DNA from 4 places in the Ensifer sp. ENS07 genome. Region 1 is predicted to be linked to each of the others. Evidence: predicted binding sites of a transcription regulator. Region 1 holds the regulator's gene; each other region holds the start of a gene.
What was found. Region 1 encodes LexA, which represses DNA repair genes until DNA is damaged. Its sites were predicted from a motif close to TGTTCNNNNTGTGTTCNG; they were not measured.
Positions count from the first base shown of each region.

Region 1 (5,451 bases):
AGCAGATCGCCAGTTCGAGTCTCTCTGGGGACACCACCATGCTAAGCCACCGTCCGGCCTTCGCGAAACGCTGCCCGATCCCGTGGCCACCTGTTTTCAGAGGCTGAACGGATCCCGCGCCGATCGCTTCTCGCTCGGTGCACTGAACGGGTCGGCTTTCTTCTCCTTGGACTTGCGGCCCTCGTCGGCGATAATCTCGTCGACCGCCCGCTGGCATTTCATCAGCTCGTCGGCCGCCGGGCCGGTGCCGCGCAGGCTGAGATTCGCGATGACGCGATCTTCAAACGCGATGGCCAAGGCCCGCTTGCGCACGAAGCCCGTCAGGAACTCGGCGTCGGTGACGTTCACGAACAGAAACTTTCCGCTCGCATCACCGGCAGCGGTCGCCGAAGCGCTCCAGGGATCGGTCTTGTCGAAGCGGAAGGTCAGGTCGTACTCTTTGCCGACCTCGAGCGACCTCCAGTCGTCGCTGGCGAAGCTCATATAGAGCGGCGACTCGGAGCCCTTGGGATAGAACCCAAGGCGCAAGGTGACCCCGCCGTCGAATACCGACGAGATGAAGCAGGAGCCCTCCATCGAGGTGTCGGAAGCAACGGTCCAGCCGTCGACATCCTTCCACTTGATGATTTCGGACTCCTCAGCCGCGGCCGATCCCGCGGCGATCAGACAGCTTACCAATCCGACCAGCAATCTACGCATGCAAAACCCCCGTTTGCCCGCATTTTGATAGGTCCCCGCATCGCTGTCGAGGGTGCCTAGCCGATCCCAGGCAATATTTTAGGAATATTCACCTCTCCGCGGCAAGCGGACTGCCCATCACATGGCGAAAGGATCTTTCGATGACTTGGTCTGGCCGCCGCCGGCAAAGGGATCGTTGTTCGGCGCATTGCCACCGGCGCCCGCAAAGGGATCGTTCGCCGCTCCCTGATCGCCATTCGGGATCAAGGCGCTCACCGCCTCCTGGCACTTGAACATCTCGCTTACCGCCTTCATCGAATCACGCAGGCTGAGGCTCGCGACGACGCGCCCCTCGAAGGCCAGCGCCAAGGTGTTCTTGCGAACGAACTCGGTAAAGAAGTCGGTGTTGGAAAAGTTGACGACAAGGGCCTTGGCGCCGGTCAGATCAACACCGAACGCAACGGCCGGCCACTGACGACCACGGTCGAGCTGCAAGGCAACATCGTATTCCCGCTGCGGCTCGATGGATTTCCATTCGGCATTGCCGATCGAAAGAAACGCCAGGTTCGTCGATCCCCGCGGATAAAAGCCGATACGAAGGATAGCGCCGGCGTCATAGCTCGTCGCCGCGTAACACGAGCCTCCCAGGGAAGGATCGGATCCCACCGTCCAGGCGTTGATCCGTTTCCAGATATTCGAACGCCCTTCTTCGGCAGACGCCGCTCCAGCCGTGAGCAACAGGCCGAGCACCACCAACGACAATCTATGCATGCAACCACCCCACTTTCCACGCAAAGTTATCTTTTTTTAGAGGCCTGTCGAGACGGTGAAGGCCCTTCCCCGCAGGGATTTTTGCGCGCCCCAGGCCCGATGCGAAAGCTGGCAGCTCCGATGCATTCTCCGCGCCGGTCCATGAAGAACGGCCGAGACGAGGTTGAGATGGAGCGGCTGGCGCAAATCAGCCACAGCCTGCGGGCAAAGAGCTGTTGAACATGGCAGAGTGATCGCCATGCTTGCTGGACTTCGGAACGAAAGCGCGGTTCACATCGTTTACCAACCCGTAGTCCCACCCCTTCATCAAGTGGACGATCACCGTGCTTGCCGCCCTGCTTCTCGCTTCGATAGTCGCATCGCCCAATATGCCTGACGTCAAGCTCAGTGCCGCGACGGTGGATGAACTCCAGACCGATTTCGAACGGGCCGTGCCGTGCCATCAGATCGATGGACGCAATGTTTGGAAGGGCGCGCTCGCGTTCTACATCCAGTCCTTCGTTTATGACGGCGATACGCCCGTTGCGACCGATGCGGCCGACGCAGTGCTTCCGGAAGACAACAGCGCCGAAACGGTGAAGGAGTTCGAAGACGCCTGCTCGGCCTCGCAAGCGACTTAAGTCTCTCCGCGAAGAGAGCCGCGATTCGTTCGAATCACGCGCGCGACCGGCCTGCCCGGCGCTGTTTTGGGACGCAACCGTCGCCGAAAACCGCCCCGCTCCCGCAAAAGTGACCAATCGCCCCCACAGAAGCAGCCAATTGCCTGAATTCACGGAATTTTAGGCACTTGCGGAACACATATGGAACAGATAGTGTCTGTTCTTGATTTGTTTCACGCCTCTGGAGCGACGTGCCATGCTGACCCGCAAGCAACAGGAATTGCTTCTGTTCATCCACGAACGCATGAAGGAGTCGGGCGTACCGCCGTCTTTCGATGAAATGAAGGATGCGCTCGACCTGGCGTCGAAGTCCGGCATTCACCGTTTGATCACGGCGCTCGAAGAGCGCGGGTTCATTCGCCGGTTGCCGAACCGGGCGCGCGCGCTCGAAGTCATCAAGCTTCCGGAAGCCTACGCCGCCGGCCAGCAACAGCCGCGCAGAGGCTTCTCGCCGAGCGTGATCGAGGGCAGCCTCGGAAAGCCGCCGGCCGCCGCTCCTGCCACGCCGAAGCCGGCGCCGGTCGCCGAAAGCACGTCTGTTTCCGTCCCGGTGATGGGCCGCATCGCTGCCGGCGTGCCGATCTCGGCGATCCAGAACAACACCCATGACATTACCGTTCCGCTCGACATGATCGGCAGCGGCGAGCATTACGCCCTCGAAGTAAAGGGCGATTCGATGATCGAGGCCGGCATCTTCGATGGCGACACGGTGATCATCCGCAACGGCAACTCGGCCAATCCCGGCGACATCATCGTGGCGCTCGTGGACGACGAGGAAGCGACGCTGAAGCGCTTCCGTCGCAAGGGCGCGTCGATTGCGCTCGAAGCGGCCAACCCCGCCTACGAGACGCGCATTTTCGGACCGGATCGCGTGAAAATCCAGGGCAAGCTCGTCGGGCTGATCCGCCGCTACCATTGAATTCCAGGCAGAACGCCGAATCAAAAGAGCCTCGCCACTGAAAGTGGCGAGGCTCTTTCCATTTAAGGCGACCTGAAATCCAGATCGCTTATTCGTGGATCGTGTATTCGCCGAGTTCGCAGAGATCCTGCGTGTCCTCGGTCGTATCGAGGGCCGAGCCTTCCTCGAATTCGAATCGCATGTCGTATTTGCAGACGTCCCGCCCGTCGGCAATGGTGATCTCCATGCTCTCGCCGGGGTTCAGGACCTGCCGACCGAAAACATCGTCTTCCCATTCATTGACGCCGACCGGCGACGTATAGAAATTCGTCAGTACCGCGCCGGTGTTGTTCTTCAGCTGGAAAACCAGGTCGTCCGCGCGCGCCTCCATAGCGGTCGCCGCAAAACACGCCAACGCCGTCAGGATCAGTCTCTTTTTCATTGATGCCATTGCCTCCGTTCTTAATGTTGACGGACGCTACCGATGCGGTTGATCTCAGCGGAGTCATCGTTCCCCCTCTACCGAATTCACCGAAGCGATAAGATCCGACGGAGGCATAGGAGACGTGGCTTGCGCGGACGTGTCGCGAATTTTACCGCGCTGCCCTAAGGCAGAACGCCAAACCAAATTTAACGAGGTGAGATTTTTGGAGGCCTCGCCCGGAATTGAACCGGGGTACAAGGATTTGCAGTCCTCTGCGTCACCACTCCGCCACGAGGCCTCACAGCTCGGATAACCAAGCGTTGGCGCGGATTTAGAATGATTGCAGAAAAACCGCAAGAGGCATTTTCTGAAAAACGCGCCGTCGAATTGCAGGACGGATACTTTCCACAGAACGATCGACGATGTCCGCCGATCGTCTCCCAGCTGATCTCAGCACCAGGGCGTCGGGCGCCCTTCCCACGGCCGCACGAGCCCCTCGGAAACGAGTACACGTCCAAGAGATTGGTCACCGCGGGTGACCAGGCGCAGTTTCTCGCCGGCCTTGGCATCTGATCGCCCTCCCGCCGAGATCAGCCTGAAGTCGCCTGCATTCAGCAATTCGCGCAGGCGCTGCTTGGCGTAGAAGCCGCGCGAACGCTCCTTGTCGCAGCTTGCCTGGCGGATTCGCGGTGCATCGACATCGGCGACGCGGATCGTCTCGCCATGGAAGACGAAGGTCGCGCCATCGATCACGCAGTTGTCGTTGCGAATGCCGCAAAAATAGAACTGATCGGTACGGATGGATGCCGTCTTCACCTCTTCATTCGGCCGCACGAGAGGGGTTGGCGGCGTGACGCCGACATTCACCGACGGCACCGGGGCGGCCAGGACAACCTTCGTCGCCGGGTTGGGCTTCGGATTTGGTTTGTGCCTATCCGCCTGCTGCGCAACGCGCTCCTGCGCTTCAGGAACCGCGCGCTGAGGCTTCGGCTTCGTTTCCGATCGCGATGCAAAGGCCATGACATCGGAAACCACCGGCCAGTGCCGCAACTCGGCGCGATGGTCGTGGGCCATGACGCCGCCAAGGGTGAGCGCTGCGGCCAGATACCACGGCGCCATGCCGCCCTGTTTGCTGGTGCTTCGGCCCGAACTGCGGCGTCGACGTTTCGTAGTGGCTTTGGCCATCGGTCCCCATCCTGATTCGAGACCGCATTATGCGTTTGATGGGTTGCCGAAAAGTTTTCGAGGGCACCCCAACAGAGGGGAAGACCGCGAGGAACCGGTCATTCGCCTGCGCGGCCACGGCCCTTGTTGAGAGATTCGGAATTGCTACGGGACGGCCGCGAGGAACCGAAAACTGCCGACCGCCCTGCCCTCGACAACAAGATCGTTAAATCGGCGTCCGCCTCAGGAGCCGTTCGAGGAGTTGGCCTTCCCGCGCCAGCGCGCCCACCAGACGGCCAGACGACGACGGCGGCGGCGAACCGAGGGAATGTCGTGGGAAAGCACGATCAGGCCCAACGGTATCATCCAGAAGCCCAGCACGGGCAAGAAACCGAGAAAACCACAAAACACCAGCAGCGAACCCAGCAGGATCCGCAGCAGGGGCGAGTCGGGCAACGCGATACGCCATTTTCCCAGCACGACTTGTCGTGTTTGCGGATCAATGCCGAAATGCGTCTGCTTCCTGTTTTTATTCATCATTCCCTATCCGGCGTGTTTTCCCACAATTGGGGACTTCTCCACAGCCTCGCAACGGAACTTGTCATTTTTTTTGAAAAAAGCGCTTGGCAAATCAGAAAAGCATGCGTATTAGCAGCCTCACTTCTGAAGCGCACAGCACAACAGCGGCGCGGATGATCCCTGGTAGCTCAGCGGTAGAGCATTCGACTGTTAATCGACAGGTCGCCGGTTCGAATCCGGCCCGGGGAGCCACTTTCTAAAGGCCTGCACCTCACGGTGCGGGCCTTTTCATTTAGGCTTTTCAATAGCTTAGCTGCAATCTTGAAAGCGCCAGCGAT
Region 1 covers NZ_JACVBE010000001.1:1,321,236-1,326,686, reverse strand. Annotated here, with positions in the region: gene IB277_RS06750 (hypothetical protein) at 97-690, opposite strand; gene IB277_RS06745 (hypothetical protein) at 817-1,449, opposite strand; gene IB277_RS06740 (hypothetical protein) at 1,773-2,069, shown strand; gene lexA (transcriptional repressor LexA) at 2,305-3,027, shown strand; gene IB277_RS06730 (hypothetical protein) at 3,116-3,457, opposite strand; tRNA gene IB277_RS06725 (tRNA-Cys) at 3,655-3,728, opposite strand; gene IB277_RS06720 (thermonuclease family protein) at 3,881-4,615, opposite strand; gene IB277_RS06715 (hypothetical protein) at 4,838-5,131, opposite strand; tRNA gene IB277_RS06710 (tRNA-Asn) at 5,291-5,365, shown strand.

Region 2 (8,225 bases), 420 kb from region 1:
TATGTCTTCGAGGCGCTGGAAGCGCTGGCACGGCAGTCGGGCCTCGCGGCATTGATCGCGACACACAATCACGAGCTCGCCGGACTGATGGATCGGCGGGTGACGATCGAAGACGGCAAGGTCGTCGAGATGAAGTGAGTGTGCCGGAGGGCGGACGCGACAACCACTCGGACGCCGCCACGTCAGCCTGCCTTTCGCTGGCGCACGTACAAGTTTCTCGACGTAAATCTAGACCGCCCTCGATGATCGTCGAAGCGGTGATCGACAAGCTGGTCGCAACGAAGTGATGAGGCGAGGGAAGGCAGGATGACCGCCGTGACCGAAGATCGGGTGCAGGCCGCAGAGCGGCCTGAAAAGTCCTCCAGCCGACCCTTTTCCGCCTTCGAGCGTATGGTGGCGTGGCGCTACCTTCGCTCCAGACGCAAGGAAGCCTTCATCTCTGTCATCGCCGGCTTCTCCTTCATCGGCATCATGCTCGGCGTGGCGACGCTGATCATCGTCATGGCGGTGATGAACGGCTTTCGCACCGAGCTCATCTCCCGCATTCTCGGCATCAACGGCCACATGATCGTCCAGCCGATCGACGGTCCGCTCAACAACTATCCGGAACTGGCGACTAAATTCTCGGGCGTCAAAGGCGTCACCATGGCGATCCCGATGGTCGAAGGCCAGGTTCTGGCGCAAGGGGTCGGTGACAGTTCGACCGGCGCGCTGGTGCGCGGCATCCGCGCCGACGACTTGAGCAAGATGAAGTCGGTTTCTGACCACATCCAGTCCGGCGATCTCGTCGGCTTTGCCTCCGGCTCTGGCGTGGCGATCGGCTCGCGCATGGCCGAACAGCTTGGCATAACGGTCGGCGGTACCATCACGCTGACCTCGCCCAACGGCGACGTGACGCCGCTCGGCATGAACCCGCGTGTGAAAGCCTATACCGTCTCGGCAATCTACGAGATCGGGATGTCGGAGTATGACGCGACGATCATCTTCATGCCGCTTGAAGAAGCGCAGCTCTTCTTTAACGCCGAGGGACTGGTCCAGTCGATCGAGATCTTCGTCGAGCATCCTGATGTCGTTGAGGAATTGCGCCAGCCGATCGAGGATGCGGCCGGACGGCAGATCTTCATCACCGACTGGCGCGACCGCAACAAGACTTTCTTCTCGACGCTCGAGGTCCAGAGCAACGTGATGTTCATGATCCTGTCGCTGATCGTGCTGGTCGCGGCACTCAACATCATCTCCGGCCTGATCATGCTGGTGAAGGACAAGGGCAGCGACATCGCGATCCTGCGGACCATGGGCGCGACCTCCGGCTCTGTCATGCGCATCTTCTTCATGACCGGGGCTGCAATCGGCGTTGCCGGAACGGTCGCGGGCGTGGCGCTCGGCGTCGTCGTCTGCCTCAACATCGAATCCATCCGACAGTTCTTCTCCTGGATCTCCGGAACGACGCTGTTTAGCCCTGAGCTTTATTTCCTCAGCCAGCTTCCGGCCGACATGAACGCAGACGAGACTGCACTCGTCATCGTCATGGCGCTGACCCTTTCCTTCCTCGCCACGATCTTTCCGGCCTGGCGCGCCTCGCGCCTCGATCCGGTGCAAGCCTTGCGTTACGATTGACCCCACGCTGTGACTTGCAACGTCGTTTCTTGAATGAATGCGTGCGTCTGACACAGCGATTACCACCTTCGCCGGCCATCCGCGGCGTTTGGCGTCCAAAGCGCGCCGCGATCCATCAGATTCGCGAACCGCTGCGCCCTCTTGCGTCACTTGCCGCGGGCCTTGCCCTCAACGCCTGATCAGACCGCCGCGATAGTCGAGCTCGTAGGCTTCCTCGCCGTCGACGAAGATGACCTCATGCCCGGAAAAATGTGCGGTGTCGCCGCGGCTGTTGTCGATGTAGTAGCCATGGGTGTGTCGGAACTCCGTGCCGCCGAGGAAATGCCGCTTGTCGCGGTACATCGCCTGAAGCGCCGCCCTGATGACGACGCCTGCCTTTTCGCCGTTTATGAGGTCAGGACGGATGATCCGCCCGAAGTAGTTCATCGCCCAGTGCGGCTCGTCATTCTGCCACACGGTCTCCTGGCCTGCGAAATCGGTCCCGCCGAAATAGCTGTCGAGGTAGCTCCAGCTATCCCGCTCGTAGCCGATGTCGTGAGAACCCGGGCGTGACGACGGTCGCTGCCCGCCGCCGCCGACATAGGTTTTTGATTTGGCTTCAACGATGAATTCTCTGAGTGCTTCGAGCGCGGCCATGATTGTTCCTCATACGTTCGCGCCGGAGGATGTCGCGATCCGCTGAAGTTGTAAAGAACAAATAGAGAACAATCACCCGGTTATTACAGGCCGCACGCCTTCTGCCCGCGATCGTCGCTCCAGTCCTTGAGAAGGATGAGCTCGCCTTTCGCGGTGATTGGCTTGTCGTTCGAATTGCCCTTGCCCGTCAGCACGTTGAGGTCGCATTGCGCGGTGTTGTCCGGATCGAGCGTATCGTAGGACGAGTAGGTGTAGCCCGCCACGACGAAGTCGAAGTTGCGATAGGCGACCGTCAGCTTCTGTTCCCAGCGGTCGCGCCCGATGGCATCGTTCTGACTGGTGATGAGCAACGAGCCGCTCGGCAGCGCCTCGATCGACGGCGCTTGGCCGACGAGTTCGAACTGACCCCAGACCTTGTTCGGAATGGCCGACTTTAATGCCAGCGCGCCGTTGTCGCCGGTGAGGTAGAGATAGATGCCGTTGTCCTCGTCGCTGCCTTCGGCGGGTCGTACGATGAGCGCGAGATCCTGGCTCCCGTCCTTGTTCCAGTCGCCGGTCGCCGCCGAGACGATGCGGGCGGGGTCTATCGTCTCTGCTGCGGAGACGGTGGTCGGAAGCAGGATCAGCAAGGGGAGAATCAGGCGTGCAAGCATGTCGGAGCGCTCCGCGTGGTCGTTCCTCTTGATATGCGGGCGCCGCGCTTTCCTCAAGCGGCTTCGTCGTCAGTTAACCTGCATTCGGGCGCGATGTTAACCATCGTGAACAGAATGCCTGTGCACTGCTTGACGCGTGAACAAAAATGGAACAAAGTAAAAACATAACGGAAAAGGAGCCATGTTATGACTGATTTTGTTCGTGACCTCGCCGCCTTCGCGTCGATGAGCCTGTTCATCGCAAGCATCTCTTTCATTGCGCTCGGCCTCTGAAGGCGGGCGTCAACATCTTCTCTCAAGCACCTCCGCAAAGCGTCTCATCCCCGTTGAATAAGGGGGACGACATGCCAGGGGAATCTGGACATGACGGGCGATAAACGGGATATCCTTCCGACTGGACAGGAATCAGGGTGCGACAATGGCAGACGACAGCAAGGCAGCATCGAGTGAGGCGCTCGGCACGGATCCGCAGTTCGTGCATCTGCGCGTCCACTCTGCCTTCTCCTTGCTCGAAGGCGCTCTGCCGCTGAAGAAGGTCATCGGCAAGGCGGTCGCCGATAACCAGCCGGCGATCGGGATCGCCGACACCAACAATCTCTTCGCAGCCCTCGAATTCTCGCAGAAGGCAGCCGGTGACGGGCTGCAGCCGATCACCGGCTGCCAGCTGTCGATCGACATGGAGGACGAGACCGAGGGGGATCGGCGCGGCCATGGGCATCAGCTCGCCAAGCTGCCATCGATCGTGCTCATCGCCGCCACCGATGACGGCTATACGCGCCTCGTCGATCTCGTCAGCCGTGCCTATCTGAGCGGCGAGGGCAGCCAGGCGACGCGCATTACGCGCTCCTGGCTTGGCGAATGCGGCACCGAGGGCTTGATTGCGCTGACCGGCGCGTCCGGTGGCCCGGTGGATATCGCCATGAAGGCGGGCTCCACGGCGCTCGCCGAAGCGCGTCTCGAAGCCTTGCATGATCTCTTTGGCGATCGGCTCTATATCGAGCTGCAGCGCCACGGTGGCCATGACCGGCGGCACGAGAGCCGGATGATCGAGCTTGCCTACAAGTTCGATATTCCGCTTGTCGCCACCAACGAAGCCTTCTTCCCGTCGCCCTCCGACTATGAGGCGCATGACGCCCTGATGGCGGTAGCGCACAACGCCATGGTGTCGGACGACAGCCGGTTCCGCCTGACACCGGACCACTATCTGAAGAGCCGCAAAGAAATGGCGGCGCTGTTTGCCGATCTGCCCGAGGCACTGGAAAACACGATCGAGATCGCCCGGCGCTGCTCCTTCATGCTGAAGACCCGTGGGCCGATCCTGCCGCGCTTTACCGGCGCGACGGCGGATCCGGAGGAGGCCGAGCGCGCCGAGTCGGACGAACTGCGTCGCCAGGCGGAGGAGGGCCTCGAAGACCGTCTCGCGAGACTCGGTATGGCGCCCGGCTACACCCAAGAGGAATACCGCGAGCGCCTGGCCTTCGAATTGAGCGTCATCGAGCGCATGAAGTTCCCCGGCTACTTCCTGATCGTTGCCGACTTCATCAAATGGGCCAAGCAGCACGACATCCCCGTCGGGCCGGGCCGCGGCTCGGGCGCCGGCTCGCTTGTCGCCTATGCGCTGACGATCACCGACGTCGATCCGATGCGCTTCTCGCTGCTGTTCGAACGCTTCCTCAATCCCGAGCGCGTCTCGATGCCCGACTTCGACATCGACTTCTGCCAGGACCGGCGCGAAGAGGTGATCCGCTACGTGCAGCGCAAGTACGGTCGCGAACAGGTGGCGCAGATCATCACCTTCGGTTCGCTGCAGGCCCGTGCCGCCTTGCGCGACGTCGGTCGCGTGCTCGAAATGCCCTATGGTCAGGTCGACAAGATCTGCAAGCTGGTGCCCAACAACCCCGCCAACCCGACGCCGCTTTCCAAGGCGATCGAGGAGGAGCCGCGCCTGCAGGAAGAGGCCGAGAAGGAGCCGGTGGTCGCCCGCCTTCTCGATATCGCCCAGAAGATCGAAGGCCTTTACCGCCACGCCTCGACCCACGCCGCCGGTATCGTGATCGGCGACCGGCCGTTGTCGCAGCTGGTGCCGATGTATCGCGATCCGCGCTCCGACATGCCGGTCACCCAGTTCAACATGAAGTGGGTCGAGCAGGCCGGTCTCGTCAAGTTCGACTTCCTCGGCCTGAAGACGCTGACGGTGTTGAAGGTCGCGGTCGATTTCGTCAAGCAGCGCGGCATCGAGGTCGATCTCGCGAGCATCCCACTCGATGATCTGAAGACCTACGAGATGCTGTCGCGCGGCGAAACGGTCGGCGTGTTCCAGGTGGAAAGTGCCGGTATGCGCAAGGCGCTGATCGGCATGCGGCCCGACTGCATCGAGGACATCATCGCACTCGTGGCGCTCTATCGCCCAGGCCCGATGGAGAACATCCCGGTCTATAACGCCCGTAAGCATGGCGAGGAAGAGGTCGAGTCGATCCATCCGAAGATCGACCACCTGCTCAAGGAAACGCAGGGCGTTATCGTTTACCAGGAGCAGGTGATGCAGATCGCCCAGGTGCTCTCTGGCTACTCGCTCGGCGAGGCCGATCTTCTGCGCCGCGCCATGGGTAAGAAGATCAAGGAGGAGATGGACAAGCAGCGCGCCCGTTTCGTCGACGGCGCCGTCAAGAACGAGGTGTCGAAGCCGCAGGCCGACCTCATTTTCGACCTGCTCGCCAAGTTCGCCAACTACGGCTTCAACAAGTCGCACGCGGCGGCCTATGCGATCGTGTCCTATCAGACCGCCTACATGAAGGCGCACTATCCGGTGGAGTTCCTGGCGGCGTCGATGACGCTCGACATGTCCAACACCGAAAAGGTCAACGACTTCCGCCAGGATGCCAAGCGTCTGGGCATCGAGGTGATCGCCCCGTCGGTACAGACCTCGTTCCGGCACTTCCAGACGGGCGAAAGCCGCATCTATTACTCGCTTGCAGCGATCAAGGGCGTGGGCGAGTCAGCGGTCGAGCACATCGTCGAGGTTCGAGGCGACAAGGCCTTCGCAAGCCTCGAAGACTTCTGCCTCCGGATCGACCCCAAGCTGCTCAACCGTCGCGTTTTTGAAAGCCTGATTGCCGCCGGCGCCTTCGATTGCTTCGGCTACGACCGGGCGGAGCTGGTCGGCGGGCTCGATCGTATTCTCGGGTTTGCCCAGCGGGCTCAGGAAAACAAGACGAGCGGGCAGAGCGACATGTTCGGCGCAGGGGCGGCCACCGGGCCGGAGCGCATTGCGCTTCCGACCTACACGCCGTGGCTTGCCTCGGAAAAGCTGCACCGCGAGTTCCAGGTTCTGGGCTTCTATCTGTCTGCCCATCCGCTCGACACCTACAATGCGCTGCTCGCCAAGATGCGCGTGCAGACCTTCGGCGATTTCGCCGGCGCTGTGAAGAAGGGGGCGACGGCCGGAAGGCTCGCCGGAACCGTAACCTCGAAGCAGGAGCGCAAGACGCGCACCGGCAACAAGATGGGAATCATCGCCTTCTCGGATTCCTCCGGCCAGTTCGAGGCGGTACTGTTCTCCGAGATGCTGCACCAGTATCGAGACCTGCTAGAGCCCGGCAAGTCGCTGGTCATGACCGTGGCGGCGGAAGAGCGGCCGGAAGGCATCGGCCTGCGCATCCAGACGCTGCGGTCGCTCGAAGAAGAATCGCTGCAACTGCAGAAGGCGCTGCGCGTCTATGTGCGCGATTCCGGGCCGCTGAAGTCGATCGCCTCGCACCTCAACATGAAGGGCGACGGGCTCGTCTCCTTCGTCGTCATTAAGGACAATGGCCAGCGCGAGATCGAGGTTGAACTGAACGAGAAGTTCCGGATTTCGCCGGAGATCGCTGCAGCATTGCGCTCGGCGCCGGGCGTCATCGACGTCGAACTGGTGTAATCCGAGGCGGGGCTCCACTGAATTGCAGTGGAGCGGCGATTGAGCCGGCTTGGAACCTATCGACCCGCGGCGGGACGCTCGCCGGGTGCTTGTCTGCCGGTCTCGCAGATCAGTCGCCGGGACGTGTCCGAGTAATGGTGATGAAGTCGGTGCCCTGACCGGTCTCCAACCCGCTTTCCACATCGGCAATCGAGAGCGATGAGCCCTCGGCGAGCAACGTTTCCACGCGCTTGCGCACATCGTCGGAGATCGTCACGCGCGCCAGCGTGCGCTGGATGCCGTTATAGGCGAAGGGCTCGGCCTCCGTGGAGATGCCGAGCCGCTTCTTCGTCGAGGCGGGCAGGTGATTCTCGAGCGAGACGCCGAACCATTTGCCTTCGGCACCTTCTTCTTCATTGTGCCGGAACTGGAGGAAATGCGTTCCGAGCGCCTCTTCCGGCTTGTCGATCGTAAGCCCGGCTTCAAAGAGCGGCTTGAACCCTTGTCGCACGAGGATCTTGCCGTTTTGCGGCGGCGTACGTCCGGCCTTGCGAAGGAGCCTGTCGGTCAGGTCCGGTGTCAGCTTGCCGTCGCTGTCAATGCCTTCGCTTGCCTGGAAGGCACGCAGGGCCGCAATCGTCGCCGGCCCTGCATGGCCGTCGATCGCGCCCGGCGCGTAGCCGAGGAAATCCAGGGACGTCTGAACCTCGCGCATGGTGTCGCGGGTATCGCTTCGGGTGATCAGGATACGGATCGGCTCCTCGGTGGATCGCGCCGAATTGGCGCCGCCGGGCGGCTCCCGCATCGCCACTTCCACCGGCGCATCGCCGGCCTGGCTGATCGCCGGTCTGAGCGGCACGTCGGAAAGCGGCGGCTGGAGATCGATCGGGGCCGGGCGGAAGAGTAGGGCGCTCTTGACCTCCAAGGGCGTTATCTGCCGGTCGGAGATCAGCACGTGCACGCCGCGCTCGGTCAACTTGTAGAGCGAGGCAGCAAATTCACTCGGCAACCGCACGCAGCCATGGGACGCCGGATAGTCCGGCACATGGTTGGAGCCATGCAGAGCAATGCCCGACCAGGTGAGCCGCTGCATGAACGGCATCGGAGCGTTCGAATAGATGTTCGACTTGTGATGACGCCGCTTTTCCAGGATAGAAAAGATGCCCGATGGCGTCGTGTGGCCCGCCTTGCCGGTCGAGACCGGTGATGTCGCAATGACAGCGTCGCCGTCATAGACGACGAGCGATTGCTGATCTTTCGAGACGATGATCTGCAGCGGCCCGCGACTGCCTGCAAAGCCGGTAGCCGGCGACAAAAGCAGTGCGACGACGCTGGCGGTGAGAGCGAAACGCGATACCATACACTCAACCCAACACGTGACTTGGCGAACAAGCCTAGCCTTCAATCTTTAAGGAATTCATCCT
Region 2 covers NZ_JACVBE010000001.1:901,031-909,255, forward strand. Annotated here, with positions in the region: gene IB277_RS04500 (ABC transporter ATP-binding protein) at 1-138, shown strand, start outside; gene IB277_RS04505 (lipoprotein-releasing ABC transporter permease subunit) at 307-1,617, shown strand; gene IB277_RS04510 (DUF5680 domain-containing protein) at 1,786-2,253, opposite strand; gene IB277_RS04515 (hypothetical protein) at 2,337-2,906, opposite strand; gene dnaE (DNA polymerase III subunit alpha) at 3,325-6,822, shown strand; gene IB277_RS04525 (L,D-transpeptidase family protein) at 6,932-8,161, opposite strand.
Region 2: the regulator LexA is predicted to act here: its motif matches at 3,043-3,060, upstream of dnaE (DNA polymerase III subunit alpha).

Region 3 (8,225 bases), on a different contig from region 1:
AAGAGCGATGATCGATATGGCAGGGAGAAAGCTCATTTCGAAACGGCCTGTCGTGCTAAAATCAACAAAGGCGGCTTGCGTCTCAGCCAGATATGTGACGCCAATTGGTAGCGATGGCGCCTTAACGAAACCCGGCGAAATCCGTTGCAATTTTAGCGATTGGTCGGGATTGGCACGGTTGTTCACAGCGGCGCCCGATCAACCGTGGGGCGGCACGCCGGCAGGCGAAGAGGCGTGCATGAACGGTACCGCCCGCAGCCCCGGGGTGAGGCCCTTCGGGCGGCGCGATCCGAGCCTCCGGCCAGGCATGCGCGCGCCTTGTTTTCAGGGCCCGATACTCACGCAGCAGGACGAACCGGGAGAGGCGACATGTTCACGGCAACGTGGCTCTTCGAGGACAGGGCGGATGCCGGGCGCCAGCTGGCGCGCGCGGTCGAAGACAAGGGTCTTGACGATCCGCTCGTCATGGCGCTGCCGCGCGGAGGCGTTCCGGTCGCCTATGAAATCGCCGTCCATATTGCGGCGCCGCTGGAAATCCTGATCGTGCGCAAGATCGGCGCGCCTGGGCATGAGGAATTCGGTCTGGGCGCTCTGGTCGATGGCGAGGAGCCGGAACTGGTGCTCAACCGTCGGGCGATCCGGCTGGTCCGTCCGCCGAAAGGCTATCTGGAGGCCGAAACGGAGCGCCAGCGCGCCGAGATCCTGCGCCGCCGCACGCTCTATTTCGGCGACCGCGCGCCGGCGTCGCCCCGAGCCCGTGATGTAATCCTCGTCGACGACGGTATCGCCACCGGCGGCACCGTGCGGGCGGCGATCAAGGCGCTGCGGCGAATGGGGGCGGGGCGCCTCGTGCTTGCTGTTCCGGTGGCGCCGAAAAGCGAACTTACCGAACTGCGCAGCCAGGTCGATCGCATCGTCTGCCTCGCCACGCCCTTCGCCTTCCGTGCCGTCGGCCTGTACTACCGCAATTTCGAGCAGACGGCAGACGAAGAGGTGCTGGCGCTGATGGAGAAGGCGCGGCTGCGCAACGAGCGCAATTGATCCATGTTCCGGGCAAGCCGGGCTCCGGTTGCCGCGATTTCCGCCAGGCATCCGAATAGTTGCGCGAGGCGGCCGAAACCGTCTTGCAAGCCTCCTTCTCCCGCGCCACATTCCCGGCGCGCGATGTTGCCGGGAGAGGGCGCCGGAGGAGGCGCCCGGAGGAGATGTCATGGCCGCGAAACTGGAAATCGGAAAGACGCTTGAGGATTTCTGCCGGCCGGAGCGGATGGCGCTCATCGTCTACGACATGCAGGTGGGGATTACCAATCAGGTCAAGAACGGCCCGGCGGTGCTTTCCAAGGTGCTGAAGGTGCTGGACGCTGCGCGGGCCGGCGGGTTTCCGGTGATCTTTCTCCGGCATCTGTCGATGCCGAGGCCGCTGATGGGCGCCTTCCAGCTACGCCAGGCGATGGCCTGGCAGCGGACAGACGATCCGGATGCGGTGCACCCCTGGTTTCTGCGCGGCACGCCGGGCTTCGAGCTGGTGCCAGAACTTGCGCCCCGTGACGACGAGGCGATCCTCGACAAGATCACGTTTTCCGCCTTCGAGGGCACGCCGCTCGCCATGATCCTGCGCGACCTCGGGCTTACTTCCTTCGCCATCTGCGGCATCGCCACGGAAATCGGCATCGACCCGACCGTGCGCCATGCGACCGATCTCGGCCTGGTGCCCGTCGTCGTGCGCGACGCCTGCGGGGCAGGCCACCACGAGGCCGGCGAGCGCGCGATGGAAAACATCGCCTTCATGGGCGATGCGATCATGACCGACGTTCAGGCAATCACCGCCGCGATGACCAAACACTAGGGGCCGCAGTGCCGCTCCATCCAATCGATCACAGGACCGACAAATGACCGACAAGCTTCACATCCGCCCGATAGCCCGGACCGACTACGAACAATGGCTGCCGCTCTGGGACGGCTACAACGCCTTCTACGGCCGCTCCGGCGAAACCGCGCTGGACCCGGCGATCACCGCCATGACCTGGTCGCGCTTTTTCGACGCCTACGAGCCGGTGCATGCGCTGGTGGCGGAGAGCGAAGGGCGGCTGATCGGGCTTACGCACTACCTCTTCCACCGCAGCACGACGATGATCCAGCCGAACTGCTACCTGCAGGACCTCTTCACCAATGCGGAAGCCCGCGGCAAGGGCGTCGGACGAGCGCTGATTGAGGGCGTCTATGATGCGGCACGTGCCGTCGGCGCGCCACGCGTCTACTGGATGACGCACGAGACCAACGAGACGGCGATGACACTTTACGACAAGGTGGCGGAGAAGTCGGGGTTTCTCGTTTATCGCAAGGCGGTCTGAGGGCTCTCCCTGCGGCTGCTTACGTCGCCGTGTGCGCGCGGATGCCAGGGACACATGCATCGGGATCCGGCATCCGCGTGGTCCAGATCTCGGTCGGGCCGAAGCCCTTGATGTCCTCGCGGCCAGAGCAAATGAACAGGAAAGACTCGCCTAGTCGCTGCCTGATTTCTGCGGTGGTGGTGATGCAGCCGGGCTTGCCGATCGCTTCCAGGCGCGCGGCAAGGTTCACGGGTGCACCCCAGATATCATAGGCGTATTTCGCTCGCCCAAGCACGCCAGCCGTTACCGATCCCGAGGCCATGCCAGCGCGCAGCTTGAGGACGACGCCATGGCGTTCGCCGATCTCGCGGGCCGCGGCGATGGCGCCGAAGCCGAACACTGCCGCCGCCTTCTCGGGCGTGGGGTGCCGGGCGGGCACGCCCGCCACCGCAAGATAGGCATCGCCGACGGTCTTGATCTTTTCGACACCGGTTGCTGCGGCCAGGCGATCGAACTCGCTGAAGAGCTCGTTGAGCAGGTTGACCGTCCGTTCCGGCCCCAGGCTGTTTGACAGGGCCACGAACTGGACGATGTCGATCAGGACAACAGTCGCATGCTCGAATTCGTCGATGATCGTTTCACGCTCGTTCCTCAGCAGGCGCGCCACGATCTCGTCCGGCATGATCGACGTCATCAGGCGGGCGAGCCGCCCCTGCGCCTCTCTCGCCATCTGGAAGGCATAGTAGATCGTTGCGAAGCACATGAGCGTGAGGGTGATGATCGACGACGAATGGAGGAGTTGCAGGAAACGGGTGTCGTCATAGACACCCGCCCGCGCCTGAGGAAACGCGATGGATGCGGCGATGACCGTGATTGCAGCCATGGCGCTGAGGACCGTCACCAGTGCGATGTTTTGAAACCCGAGGATCGCGAAGGCGACCGGCGTCACGCCGAGCAGCGTCAGCAGGACGCCGGAGTCCCGGCCGACATAGGAGGCGATCCAGACGAGGACCACCACACAGATACCGAATTCCCAAAGCCCTGACGCGACGCGGCCGAAGCGATGAAAAAGCGGAGTCATGGCTGCCGCGACGGCTAGCGCGAGATTGGCATAGACGAGGGGGATGAGGCTCGGCTCGCCATAGAGTGCGTAGATGAGCGCAAAGCTCGTGGTGGTGACGACGATCACACAGGCCGCGACATTCGCGACGAGGATGCCTTCACGGTCACCCTCCGCAACATTTGCGGCGCCCAGCTCCAGCAGGCTGCGAACAGCGCTCGTCCAGGACATGTCTCCACCCACTTTGCGTCGAGGGAGATCGGTACATGGTTTCGTTCAAACGCGAGAATTGTGCCCGCAATATTATTGCACTTCGCCGGTTGGCGCCATGAGATCGATGGTTGTGCAGTCCATAGGGAGTGCACGTGAGGAGGGCTTCGACCTCCTCACGCCTTCTCCACAAATCCATCCAGCACCCGCTTCTGGCCGGCGCGGTCGAAGTCGATGGTGAGCTTGTTGCCTTCGATGGCGGCGATGTTGCCGTTGCCGAACTTCATGTGGAAGACGCGGTCGCCGACCGAGAAACGCGAGGGTTCGGTGGCCGTCGATTTCGCCACCAGCTCGCCGTCGATCGTGCGGCCGCGCGGGCCGCTTTCGCCGTAGCCGATGCGCTCGACCGCATGGCCGGAGCGGGTGCCCCAGTTGTCGCGGGTGGCGTCGGAGCGGTGCTGCTGGGCGCGCTTCCAGCCGGGCGTGGAGTAGTTGTTCTGGAAGGGATCAGCCTTGTCGAAGCGCGACTGGCCGTAGCCGCCACGACCATAGCCGCCATAGGATTGTTCATTCTCGGCCACGTCCACATGGGCGAGCGGCAGCTCCTCGAGGAAGCGTGACGGCATGGTCGACTGCCAGAGGCCGTGGATGCGGCGGTTGGAGACGAACCAGATGTGGCAGCGATGCTTGGCGCGGGTGATGCCGACATAGGCGAGGCGCCGTTCTTCCTCAAGGCCGGAGCGGCCGCCCTCATCAAGCGCGCGCTGGTGCGGGAACAGGCCTTCCTCCCAGCCGGGCAGGAAGACGGTATCGAACTCCAGGCCCTTGGCCGAGTGCAGCGTCATGATCGAGACGGCATCGAGGTTCTCGTTCTGCTCGGCATCCATGACCAGAGCGACGTGTTCGAGGAAGCCGCGCAGGCTCTCGAAGGCTTCCATCGAGCGGATGAGTTCCTTCAGGTTTTCCAGCCGTCCGGGGGCTTCCGCCGTCTTGTCGTTCTGCCACATGGCCGTATAGCCGCTCTCGTCGAGGATCTGCTCGGCAAGCTCGGTGTGCACGGTCGTTTCAAGCAGGCTCTGCCAGCGGCGGAAATCGGTGACGACGTCGAACAGTGCCTTGCGCGCCTTCGGCTTCAGCTCGTCGGTCTCGATGATCTCGGAGGCCGCCGCCAGCATCGGGATGTCGCGGGCGCGGGCATAGTCGTGCAGCGTGCGCACGGTGGTGTCGCCAAGACCGCGCTTCGGCGTGTTGACGATGCGCTCGAAGGCCAGATCGTCGGCCGGCTGGCAGACGAGGCGGAAATAGGCCATGGCATCGCGGATTTCGAGGCGCTCGTAGAAGCGCGGGCCGCCGATGACGCGGTAGTTGAGGCCGAGCGTGACGAAGCGGTCTTCGAATTCGCGCATCTGGAACGAGGCGCGCACAAGGATCGCCATGTCGTTGAGCTTGTGGCTCTTGCGCTGCAACTGCTCGATCTCTTCGCCGACGGCGCGGGCTTCCTCTTCGGAATCCCAGGCGGCGTGCACCTGCACCTTCTCATCATCCGGATCGGTGCGGTCGGTAAAGAGCGTCTTGCCGAGGCGGCCCTCGTTGTGGGCGATCAGGTGACCGGCAGCGCCCAGAATGTGCTCGGTCGAGCGGTAGTTGCGCTCAAGCTTGATCACCTTGGCGCCCGGGAAATCCTTTTCGAAGCGCAGGATATTGTCCACTTCCGCGCCGCGCCAGCCATAGATCGACTGGTCGTCGTCGCCCACGCAGCAGACGTTCTGCGGTACGCCCTTGGGGCGCTGGGCAAGCAGCCGCAGCCACATGTACTGCGCCGTGTTGGTGTCCTGGTACTCGTCGACGAGAATGTAGCGGAACTTGTCGTGATAGTCCTTCAGCACATCCGCATGCATGCGGAAGATGCGGATCGGGTGCAAAAGAAGATCGCCGAAGTCGCAGGCGTTCAGCGTCAAGAGCCGGTTCTGGTAGGCAGCATAGAGTTCGCGGCCCTTGCCGTTGGCAAAGGCGCGGGCGTCTCCCTCGGGGATCTGGGCGGGATCGAGGCCCTTGTTCTTCCAGCCGTCGATCATGCCGGCAAACTGCTTGGCCGGCCAGCGCTTGTCGTCGATGCCTTCGGCCTGGATGAGCTGCTTGATCAGCCGCACCACGTCATCTGTGTCGAGAATGGTGAAATCGGAACGCAGGCCGACGAGCTCGGCGTGGCGGCGCAGCAGCTTGACGCCGATCGAGTGGAAGGTGCCGAGCCAGGGCATGCCTTCGACCGCATGGCCGACGAGCACGCCGATGCGCTCCTTCATCTCGCGTGCCGCCTTGTTGGTGAAGGTCACCGCCAGGATCTGCGAGGGAAAGGCGCGGTTGGTCGAAAGGATATGGGCGATGCGGGTCGTCAGCACCCGGGTCTTGCCGGTGCCGGCGCCGGCAAGCACGAGCACGGGGCCATCGAGCGTCTCGACCGCTTCGGACTGTTCCGGGTTGAGGCCGGAGAGATAGTCCGGGCGCGGCTGGGCGCGATCGCGCGCCGCCATGGCGCGCGCGGCGATGCCGCCCGTTGCCGGAATACCTGCGGGGGCGGGCTGCTGCTTGCGCGGCGCCGGCTCCTCGTCGAAGAAGGGAATATCGTCGAAACCACTCATCATGCGGCTCAATGTAGTGATTCGGTGGGGAAAGGCCAGAAAGGATGTTCTTCTTTTATTCCGTTTTCTGCGCCAGCCGCACCAAGCCTGTGGAAAGACAGGCGATTTCGAGACCGCTTATTCTTGGTCGCGCGGTCTATTCTTTTGTCTTGTCGAAGGCGGTATCCACAGGCACCTGCAGCGCCGTCGCCAACTGGTTGGTGCGTGCGGCAAGCGAGATCACCCTGAGCAGGTCCGCATGCTCGGCGTCGGTCATGCCTTTCGCCCTTGCCGCCGCCGTATGGGAATGGGCGCAGTAGCCGCAGCCATTGGTGACGGAGACGGCGATATAGAGCATCTCCTTGACCAGCGGATCGAGCGCCGAGGGCGTTGCCATCACCGCCTTCACGTCGCGCCAGGTCTGTTCCAGGAGCTCCGGATCGAAGGCGAGCCACAGCCACATATTGTTGATGAAGTCGGATTTGCGGGTGGTGCGAATGTCGTCGAACACGGCTTTGACACGCGGATCGGCTTCCGGGTTCTGAGGCGGGGATACGGTGCTCATGGGGCTCCTTCGCTGTTGTTCTCGGCGGTTGTGTGCGGGCCGGCCGGTCGCCTGAAGCGGTGACGATAGCCGACGTCGCGGCGATTGCCAGCGCTGCGTTTTGGGGAAGCCGTCGCCGATGCGTTCAGTTGGGGATTTCGTTGCAGGGCTGATTGTTCGAGCCGAAGGGTCCGGTCGTAAACAGCACGCCCTTGCTCGAGCCCTGATAGGCGTTGCCGTTCTGCGTGACGATGAAGACCCTGCGGCCGCAAAAGCCCGTCGGCTGCGCGGCAACCACGCGCGTCTGGCCACTGGCGTCAGTGACGGTCTTGGGGTTGCAGGCGCCATAGGGCGTGTCGGCCATGCGAACGGTTGCCGTCGAGCTGCGGCTGAGCGGCGCGGAACTGCCGGGTGGGTATGTGCCCGAAGCCGTGCCTGCAGCGGCCACGGTCGATTGCGTGATCTGAAAATCTGCCGTGCTGTCGTCGTAGCGGCACCGCTTGATGGCCCAGATCCAGACGGCAATGTCGCGCACACCGCTCTCGGGGTCTTCGGCCGAAGCCGCGATGGTGAGCGGCGCCAGGTCGGGAACACTTCGGCGGCGGTTGCAGCAGCTGCTGTCGTTGAAGACCGGGTCGGGATTGCCATGGTCATCCAGGATGCCGGTGATCTCGAGTTTCGTGGTCGGGCCGGTCTTGTCGTCCGCCTGGACAGTCACGGTCTGACACCCCGCAAGAAGCAGGCCCATGGAGACGAGCGCAAATGTCAGGCAAAATGCATGCGGCCCCATGACGACCCCCGCCATTGTCCGTACCGCTGCCCAAGATACTCCCGAAGACTTTTGCCCGCAAACAAGCGCCTTCCTTTGCCGCGCTCGATCAACCCCGCGGCATCGTTGCCGTCCACAAACGATGCGCGTCCTTCAGCACCTTCCTCTGTCGCTATCGCAACCTCGTCGAACGCTTCGTCAGCACTCAGGCACTTCCGTGCCGTCGTCACCGGCTTCGACAAGCACAGCGAAAACGACCTTGCTCTCGTCAAACTCGCTTCAGCCAAAACCTGGTTGTGCTCTATAGGTCGGTGACCTAGAAGAAGCCTCGAACGCTCGGAGCGGCGTTCAGGCAGGAGCCCGACCATGATCAAGATGAGCGTCTACTATCCGGCCGATGGCGGCTCGAAGTTCGATCACGACTACTACCGCACCCGCCACATGCCACTGATCCAGGAACGGCTCGGCGATGCCTGCCTGCGCTACGAGATCGATAAGGGCCTTGCGGGTCGCGAGCCTGGAAGCGCGCCGGGGTTCGTCGCGGCGTGCCACGTCTACTCGCCGAGCCTCGAGACATTCCAGGAGGCGTTAGGTCCCCACCGCGCCGAGATTGCCGCGGATGTCGCCAACTATACGGACATCGCGCCCATCGTGCAGATCAGCGAAGTCGTTGGAGGGTAGGGTGCTTTGGCGC
Region 3 covers NZ_JACVBE010000002.1:725,303-733,527, reverse strand. Annotated here, with positions in the region: gene IB277_RS10770 (diguanylate cyclase) at 1-36, opposite strand, end outside; gene IB277_RS10765 (phosphoribosyltransferase) at 370-1,041, shown strand; gene IB277_RS10760 (cysteine hydrolase family protein) at 1,211-1,846, shown strand; gene IB277_RS10755 (GNAT family N-acetyltransferase) at 1,890-2,351, shown strand; gene IB277_RS10750 (adenylate/guanylate cyclase domain-containing protein) at 2,371-3,621, opposite strand; gene IB277_RS10745 (ATP-dependent helicase) at 3,777-6,242, opposite strand; gene IB277_RS10740 (carboxymuconolactone decarboxylase family protein) at 6,376-6,783, opposite strand; gene IB277_RS10735 (hypothetical protein) at 6,908-7,552, opposite strand; gene IB277_RS10730 (EthD family reductase) at 7,898-8,212, shown strand.
Region 3: the regulator LexA is predicted to act here: its motif matches at 6,285-6,302, upstream of IB277_RS10745 (ATP-dependent helicase).

Region 4 (8,225 bases), on a different contig from region 1:
TATGCGGATGCACAGACCGGCGACATCAGGCTCGCCTTCTTCGATGGTCCGCAGCTTCTCGCGGCCTTCTTCCTAGCGCGCGAACCGGTCGCCGTCGCGCGCAACTGGGCGATCGCACAACTCGGCGCTGACCACGCCAATCTGCGCAAGCGCTTCGCGCTCGTCGCGGGCCGTCCGGGGGCGGACAAGCCGGATCCCGGCGCCACCGTCTGCTCCTGCTTCGGTGTTGGCGTCAACCAGATCGTCGCGGCCGTACGCGGCGGTTGCCACAGCGTCGAGGCCGTCGGCGTGGCGCTCAATGCCGGAACCAATTGCGGCTCATGCCGCGCCGAAATCAGGGGGATCATCGATGGATGTCTTGCAGCAGCCGCAGAGTGACGGACCCGCCCGCATGGAGGCGCTCGCCAAGCTGCCCGTCTTCTGGGCGCTGGAGGGCCGGCGCGTCGTGGTGGCCGGTGCAACGGACGGAGCGATGTGGAAGGTCGAGCTTCTGGCCGCCTGCGGCGCCCGCGTCGACCTTTACGCTGAAGGGAACGACGAGGCGCTCGCGGCATTTGCCGGCCGTACCCCGCAACACCCCACCGCCAGCGTCACGCTAAACCGCCGGCACTGGGCGCCCGCCGATCTTGACGGTGCCGCGCTCGCCGTCGGCGATTGCGAGGACCAGGCGGAGGCGCGGGCATTCTTCGCCGCCGCCCGCGCGGCGGGCGTTCCGGTCAACGTCATCGACCAGCCGGACTTCTGCGAGTTCCAGTTCGGCTCGATCGTCAACCGCTCGCCCGTCATCGTTGCAATCTCGACCGATGGCGCCGCCCCGATCCTCGCCCAGACGATCCGCCGCAAGATCGAGACGCTGCTGCCGAAAAGCCTGAAGGCCTGGGCAGCGCTGGCCCAGTCTCTTCGTGGAGCGGTGAACCGCCGGATCGAACCCGGTCCCCGGCGGCGCCTCTTCTGGGAACGTTTTGCCGATCGCGTCTTTTCGACCATGGATACGCCGGAGGAGGGCGTAGGCGGGGTGCTTTTTGCTGATGCCGAAAGGCTCGCGGGAGCCCCCGCCATCGGTCACGTGACTTTGGTCGGCGCGGGACCGGGCGATGCCGAACTCCTGACGCTGAAGGCCGTGCGCGCGCTGCAAGCGGCCGATGTCATCCTTTTCGACGACCTCGTTTCTTCAGACGTGCTCGAACTCGCCCGGCGGGAGGCAAAGCGCATGCTCGTCGGAAAGCGCGGCGGCCGCGAAAGCTGCCGGCAGGAAGACATCAACGCCATGATGGTCAAGCTCGCCAAGGCTGGGAAACGCGTGGTGCGGCTGAAATCCGGCGACCCCATGGTTTTCGGCCGGGCCGGCGAGGAAATCGCCCATCTCGACCGCGAGAACATTCCCGTCGATGTTATCCCCGGCATCACTGCCGCAAGCGCCATGGCCTCCCGTCTCGGTCTGTCGCTGACCCATCGCGACTATGCCCAGTCGCTTCGGCTGGTGACCGGTCATTCCCGCCACGGCGGCCTGCCCGATGATGTCGACTGGGGAGGCATTGCCGATCCGCGCAGCACGGCGGTCTTTTACATGGGTGGCCGAACGGCGAGGCTGATTGCCGAAAAGCTTATCGGCGAAGGCCGTTCACCTGAAACACCGGCCGTGATCATGAGCGATGTCAGCCGTCCGACGGAACGCAGCTGGCGCGGCGCGCTCGCGACAATCCCCTTGGGCATAGCGGAGATCGGCTACGACAACCCGGTCCTCATCGCTGTCGGCGACGTGTTTTCGGCCCGAGACAAGCAGGCCGGATCGATCGAGTGCACTCTCGCAGGAGCATGCTGATGGGCATCTCCCTGGTGTTCATCGTTCTCGCCATCGGCCTCAGCTGGCCGCGTTTCAGGCTCATCTTCCTGGCTCAATCGAACGCTGCGCTGGCCGCAGCGCCCCTCACCATGGTTGCGAGTGCCGTGAACCTCTGCGCCATCGGCCTCGCTGTTGCAGAACACGGTCTGCTTTTCGGCGGATTGCTCATCGCCGGCGGTATGTTCTTCGCGAAAATAATGCAAGCCGTGCCTTCAACGCCGGGCATCTTGGCTTCAGCCCTGTGCCTTGCCGCCTACATCGAAATGACGATGACGGTCGTAGCGTGACGAGCTCAATGCTGCCCCTGAACAGACACCAGCGTCTGCTGACGCGCCAAGGGATATTCGAAGGCGTCGCCTCGTATCGACGTCCCGAATATCCCAAGGTCGCCACCGTAGGCTGGTTCTAAGCGCGCAGGCAGATCACGGCCATCCCCCAATTGAGGAATGAATGCCTGTACCGAACAAGTAAAGCCGCTGCCCCGCGGCCGACATCAGTCGACTGCCGTTTCCGATCCATCGCCGCTTTCGTCGAGTACGACCGTCTCGCCGAGCGGGGTCGCTGCAATTGACCTGATCTCTTGGGCGAGCGACGCCAGCTTGCGCGCAATCTCCTGCAATTCGGCGGTCGAGCCGGTGGCCTCGCAGGTATTTTCAACGCTCCGTTCGTCCATGTGCTCTTCCTCTTTCGAGTGGACGCAGGAGCGGAGCATATTTCTAATCTACTATATAAGGCCACAAGCCGTCGCGCGTTCTTCGTGCGGCGCACAGCCATAGGTATAGGCCGATCGATAAGCCGGCGATCACCCGCGACAGATCTCGATCCACGGCCGATTGGCCTTACCTGCAGCAATCAAGCCCATCGGCGATCTCGCAGGTCATCAAAACCTTGGAAGAGTGACATTCCGACGTTGCAGGAGCGAAAACTCGGCGACGTCAGGGTTTTCATCTGGATGCTAAATTGCTAGTTCTTTCTTTGTTCCTGCCCGTCTCTTGGATGCAAATCGATGCGGGCAGTGACTGAGTGCGACGAAAACGAACGGGAACGCATGAGCGCCGCCTATCTCGAAAAACTCAATGACCGCCAGCGTGAGGCGGTCGAGCACGGTATCGGCTTGCCGGAAGGACAGGTCGGCGGCCCGCTTCTCATCATCGCCGGTGCCGGCTCCGGCAAGACGAATACCCTCGCCCACCGCGTCGCGCATCTCATCGTCAACGGTGCCGATCCGCGCCGCATTCTGCTGATGACCTTTTCTCGACGCGCAGCAGCCGAGATGACCCGCCGGGTCGCGCGCATCTGCCGCCAGGTCCTTGGCGACAACGCTTCAGTCATGACGGACGCGCTCTCCTGGGCCGGCACCTTCCATGGCATCGGTGCCCGGATCCTGCGCATCTATGCCGAACAAATCGGTCTCGGCCTGGATTTTACGATCCACGACCGGGAGGACAGTGCCGACCTGATGAACCTCGTGCGCCACGAGCTCGGCTTCTCGAAGACGGAAAGCCGGTTTCCGACAAAGGGAACGTGCCTTTCGATCTATTCGCGCGTCGTGAACTCCGAAAGCTCGATTGGCGACGTATTGAAGTCGGCCTATCCCTGGGTCACCGGCTGGGACGAACAGCTCAAGGCGCTGTTTGCGGCTTACGTCGATGCCAAACAGGCGCAGAACGTGCTCGATTATGACGATCTCCTGCTCTACTGGGCGCAGATGGTTTCCGATCCGGAGCTTGCCGAAGATATCGGCGGACGCTTCGATCATGTTCTTGTCGACGAGTATCAGGACACCAACAGGCTGCAGGCGTCGATCCTGATGTCGCTCAGACCCGGCGGCCACGGATTGACGGTCGTTGGCGACGACGCCCAGTCGATCTATTCTTTCAGGGCTGCGACGGTTCGCAATATTCTCGATTTCCCGAACGCCTTTTCGCCCGAGCCTGCCGACGTCATCACCCTCGACCGGAACTACCGCTCGACGCAGCCGATCCTCGCCGCTGCGAACGGCGTGATCGGCCTGGCGCGGGAGCGATTTACCAAGAACCTCTGGACGGACAGGCAATCGGAGCAGCGCCCGTTGCTCGTCGCCGTCAAGGACGAAGCGGATCAGGCCGCCTACATCGTGGAGCAGGTTCTCGCTGGCCGCGAGATCGGTATCGCCTTGAAGCAGCAGGCGGTGCTTTTTCGCTCGTCCAATCACAGCGGAACGCTCGAAGTCGAACTCACCCGCCGCAACATTCCGTTCGTGAAATTCGGTGGCCTGAAGTTTCTCGACAGCGCCCATGTGAAGGACCTGCTCGCAGTCCTGCGCTTCGCGCAGAACCCGCGTGATCGCGTCGCAGGTTTCCGGTTGCTGCAGATGCTGCCCGGTATTGGCCCGCAGACCGCTGGAAAGATCCTCGATGCGATCGCCGCCGATCCGGAACCGCTCGCGGCTCTTGCTGAGATCCCGCCTCCCGCCAAGACCGGCGAGAACTGGACCGGCTTCGTCGACCTGGTGTCCGGTCTGCGACGGGCCGAGCCCGGATGGCCGCAGGAGATTGGCGCTGCGCGCGCCTGGTATGAGCCCCATCTTGACCGGATCCATGAAGACGCCGACACGCGCAAGGCCGACCTGCTGCAGCTCGAGCAGATTGCCGGCGGCTACCAGAACCGCGAACGTTTCCTGACCGAGCTGACCCTTGACCCGCCCGATGCCACGAGCGACCAGGCGGGCGTGCCGCTGCTCGACGAGGACTATCTGATCCTGTCGACCATCCATTCGGCGAAGGGCCAGGAATGGCGCTCGGTCTTCATGCTCAACGTCGTCGACGGCTGCATTCCGTCCGATCTCGGCGTGGGCACAACTGCCGAACTCGAAGAGGAGCGGCGGCTGCTCTATGTCGGCATGACACGGGCACGCGATCATCTCTCCCTGGTGACGCCGCAGCGCTTCTTCACCCACGGCCAGAACGCCCAGGGCGACCGGCATGTCTACGCCTCGCGAACCCGCTTCATCCCGGCGACATTGCTTCAGTTTTTCGAGACGACGAGCTGGCCGAAGATCTCGGCAAGCGCCAGCGAGCGAAGCGCCAAGCAGATCCGCATCGACGTCGGCGCCCGCATGCGCTCCATGTGGAAGTGAGCGAAGGCGGTGGCGAGCTCGCGAATTGTGCGCTCGTGTCTGCAGACAGACCAAGCGAGGAGCGCGTGCCGCTCGCCAACCGCCGGTCTGTAGCGTTGTTAGCCTGGCAAGCTCGGCGGCGCGATAAACTGATAGTACGACCACACCGCAACCAAGGCGGCTATCAGTGCCAGCCAAATCAACGCCTTCCGCGGCACAGGGCTGGCCTCCTTCTTCGGCTTTGGTCGTTCAAATTTGATGATGTTGTTGTCGTCCATTCGCTCCCATCCCGACTAAACTCATACATGTCCCGGTGCGTTCAGCCAGCGCACCGCAACGACATATGCCGCCTAACGTCCTGATTTGGCATCAATAAGATGTGAACGCAGGTTCGCGCCAATCCCAAGCAACATGGCATTCCAGCGCCGTCGTCAAGCCTTCAGGACCAGTCGTGGCAAGCAAGGGACGTCTGCATCAAGCCGCGCCGTCGCGGCCGAGCCAGGGATCGGGGCCTGGATCGCGGCCCGACGCAACCTGGCCCAGCCGCTCCAGATAATGCGCCCAGCCTTCCGCATGGCCGGCGCATTGTTCGGCGCTGGGCAGACCCGTTTGCGTAAGGCGCAGCAATGTTCCGGGCGGCTGCTCGATCAGGTCGCTCTCGATCAGGCTCGAGCCGGGCGGGACAATGTCGCTGCCTTCCCAGCCGAAGCTATAGGCGAGCCGATGCACCGGCACGACCTCGCGGAAAGACCCGCGGGCAAAACGGGCCCCGGTCACGTTGACGAGATAGAGACCGCCGGGCTCCGCCTTGGTGTCGGCCTCCGTTCCCATCCAGCGCAGGATCTTTTCCGGGTCGGTCAAAAGAGCGAACACTGCGGCGGGTGGCGCCGGAATATGCGCTTCGCGGCGGACGACGAGGGCTTCTGGCATCGGTCTTCCCTTTGCTGATTGGCCTGCCTGCGGCTTGAGAGTCCTTCTGCAGGCTGCCGCAATCATAGACCGCCGGGGCGGACGGCGCCACCGTCCGCCCCTGACTTGCGCGCAGCGCGGCGGCGGGAAAGGGCTTGTCCATAGGGCGCTCGACCCTATCCTCTTCGGCATGGATTTGTCCGCCTCCCTTGCCTGGCTCGTGGACGAGGCAAGCGCCTCGCAGGAGCCAGACCGATTCCTGTCCGACCTTGGCCGCCAGCTCGTCGCCGACGGTCTGCCGCTCTCGGGCGGCGCGCTTACGCTCGCCGTGCCGCATCCGATCATCGCCCGCCGCACCTGGCTTTGGCGAGCCGAGACCGGCGTGGTGATCGAGAGCCTGGGCTTTGCCGGCGCCGTCTCCGACCGGGCGGGAGAGGAGTGGCTGGCCGGGCTCGGGCCACTGCTGCAACAATCGACCGGTTCGGGGAATGAACGCGCGTCGCTCGGCTGGGCCGGGACGCGCCCGTTCGGCCCGGAAGAGACGGCGCGGCTTGGTGATGTCGCGCGCTTTGCCGTCGCGCCCTTGGCGGTTCTTGCCGAGCGGGCCGCGCTCACCGCTCTGCTCGACGCCTATCTCGGCCGCCGCAGCGCCGCCCGTGTCCGCGCCGGAGCGCTCACCCGCGGCACCGGCGAAACCCTTCGCGCGGCCCTACTCTATGCCGATTTGCGCAACTTCACGGCGCTGTCCGAAACATCGGAACCCGCCGTGGTGATCGCGGCCCTCGACGCCTGGTTCGATCGCCTCGCCGGCGCGATCCATGCCTTTGGCGGCGAGGTGCTGAAATTCATCGGCGACGGCGTTCTGGCGATCTTTCCGGTGAGCGGCTCGCCGAGCGAAGCCTGCGACGCAGCCTTGCGCGCGGTCACCGCCGCGCGCGCCGGCATGGCGCATCTCGACCAGGCCCGGCAGGCCGAGGGGCTACCGCCGCTCTCCTTCGGCGTCGCCCTGCACCTCGGCGACATTCTCTGGGGCAATATAGGTGCCGCCGATAGGCTCGACTTCACAGCCATCGGCCCGGCGGTCAATCTCGTCAGCCGCCTGGAGGGTGGCCTGTGCCGGCAGTGCTCGACAAGCCCTACATGACGATGCCGGTTGACGAGATCGATACCATCCGATCGGTATTGACCCTGCTTGGCGGCAAGGTCGTGTACGATGCCGGCGCGCTCCGGTCTGCCGAGCAATAGCCGGGGTCAGAAGCGCACCCCAACCGTCACGCCGTGGCGAGATCGTGCCTCCGCATCCATCTTGTTGCGGCCGACACAGCCCGGCCGCAATACAACGATCATCGCCGGGACCAACCCGTCCCGACGAAAGACGTTGCGACCACTCTGGTCGACGCGAGATTTGGCTTAGAGAGACGCAGCCAAGCTCGGCAGGGCCGGGTAAGCGCCAAAGGCTACGCGATCACCAATCCCGCCGGCGCGGCCACAGTTTCCCCGATCACCGCCGCGCCGAAACCGTGCTTGTCGAACAGGTCGAGCACCGCCTGCGCGGACGACCGGTCACAGGCGACGAGCAAGCCGCCGCTCGTTTGTGGATCGCAAAGCAGCGCCTTGTCGATCGCGCCCATCTCGCGGGCAAAGGCCACGTCCTGCCCATAGCTTGCCCAGTTCCGCCCGGAGGCGCCGGTGACAAACCCGGCGGCAGCCAGATCGAAAGCACCTTCCAGAAGGGGAACGGCGGACCAGTCGACCCGGACCTGGCAGTTCGACCCGCGCGCCATTTCGAGCGCGTGGCCGGCAAGGCCAAAACCCGTCACGTCCGTCATGGCATGCACGCCGGAAAGCCGCGCGAGATCGGGTCCGGCCGTGTTGAGGCGCGTGGTGCTTTCGATCATCCTGATATAGCCGGCTTCATCGAGCGCGCCCTTTTTCAACGCCGCGGAAAAGATGCCGACGCCGAGCGGCTTGCCGAGGATCAGCACGTCACCCGGCTCGGCTCCGCTGTTGCGCTTGAGATGGGCCGGATCGACGAGCCCGATCGCGACGAGACCGTAGATCGGCTCGACGGAATCGATCGTGTGGCCGCCGGCGATCGGAATGCCGGCCGCCCGACAGGCCGCCGCCCCGCCGTCGAGGATGGCGCCAATGGTTTCCGTCGAGAGCACGTTGACCGGCATGCCGACCAGCGCCAGTGCGAAGATCGGCGTTCCGCCCATGGCGTAGATGTCGCTGATGGCATTCGTCGCGGCGATCCGGCCGAAATCGTGGGGGTCGTCGACAACAGGCATAAAGAAGTCCGTGGTGGCGACCACCGCCTGGTGATCGTTTAGGCGATAGACCGCTGCATCGTCCGAGGTCTCAATGCCGACCAGA
Region 4 covers NZ_JACVBE010000008.1:66,565-74,789, reverse strand. Annotated here, with positions in the region: gene IB277_RS22870 (nitrate reductase) at 1-378, shown strand, start outside; gene cysG (siroheme synthase CysG) at 350-1,822, shown strand; gene IB277_RS22860 (hypothetical protein) at 1,816-2,130, shown strand; gene IB277_RS22855 (hypothetical protein) at 2,337-2,516, opposite strand; gene IB277_RS22850 (ATP-dependent helicase) at 2,892-4,961, shown strand; gene IB277_RS22845 (intracellular growth attenuator family protein) at 5,060-5,218, opposite strand; gene IB277_RS22840 (SRPBCC domain-containing protein) at 5,415-5,870, opposite strand; gene IB277_RS22835 (adenylate/guanylate cyclase domain-containing protein) at 6,040-6,993, shown strand; gene IB277_RS38700 (hypothetical protein) at 6,963-7,094, shown strand; gene selD (selenide, water dikinase SelD) at 7,307-8,225, opposite strand, start outside.
Region 4: the regulator LexA is predicted to act here: its motif matches at 2,809-2,826, upstream of IB277_RS22850 (ATP-dependent helicase).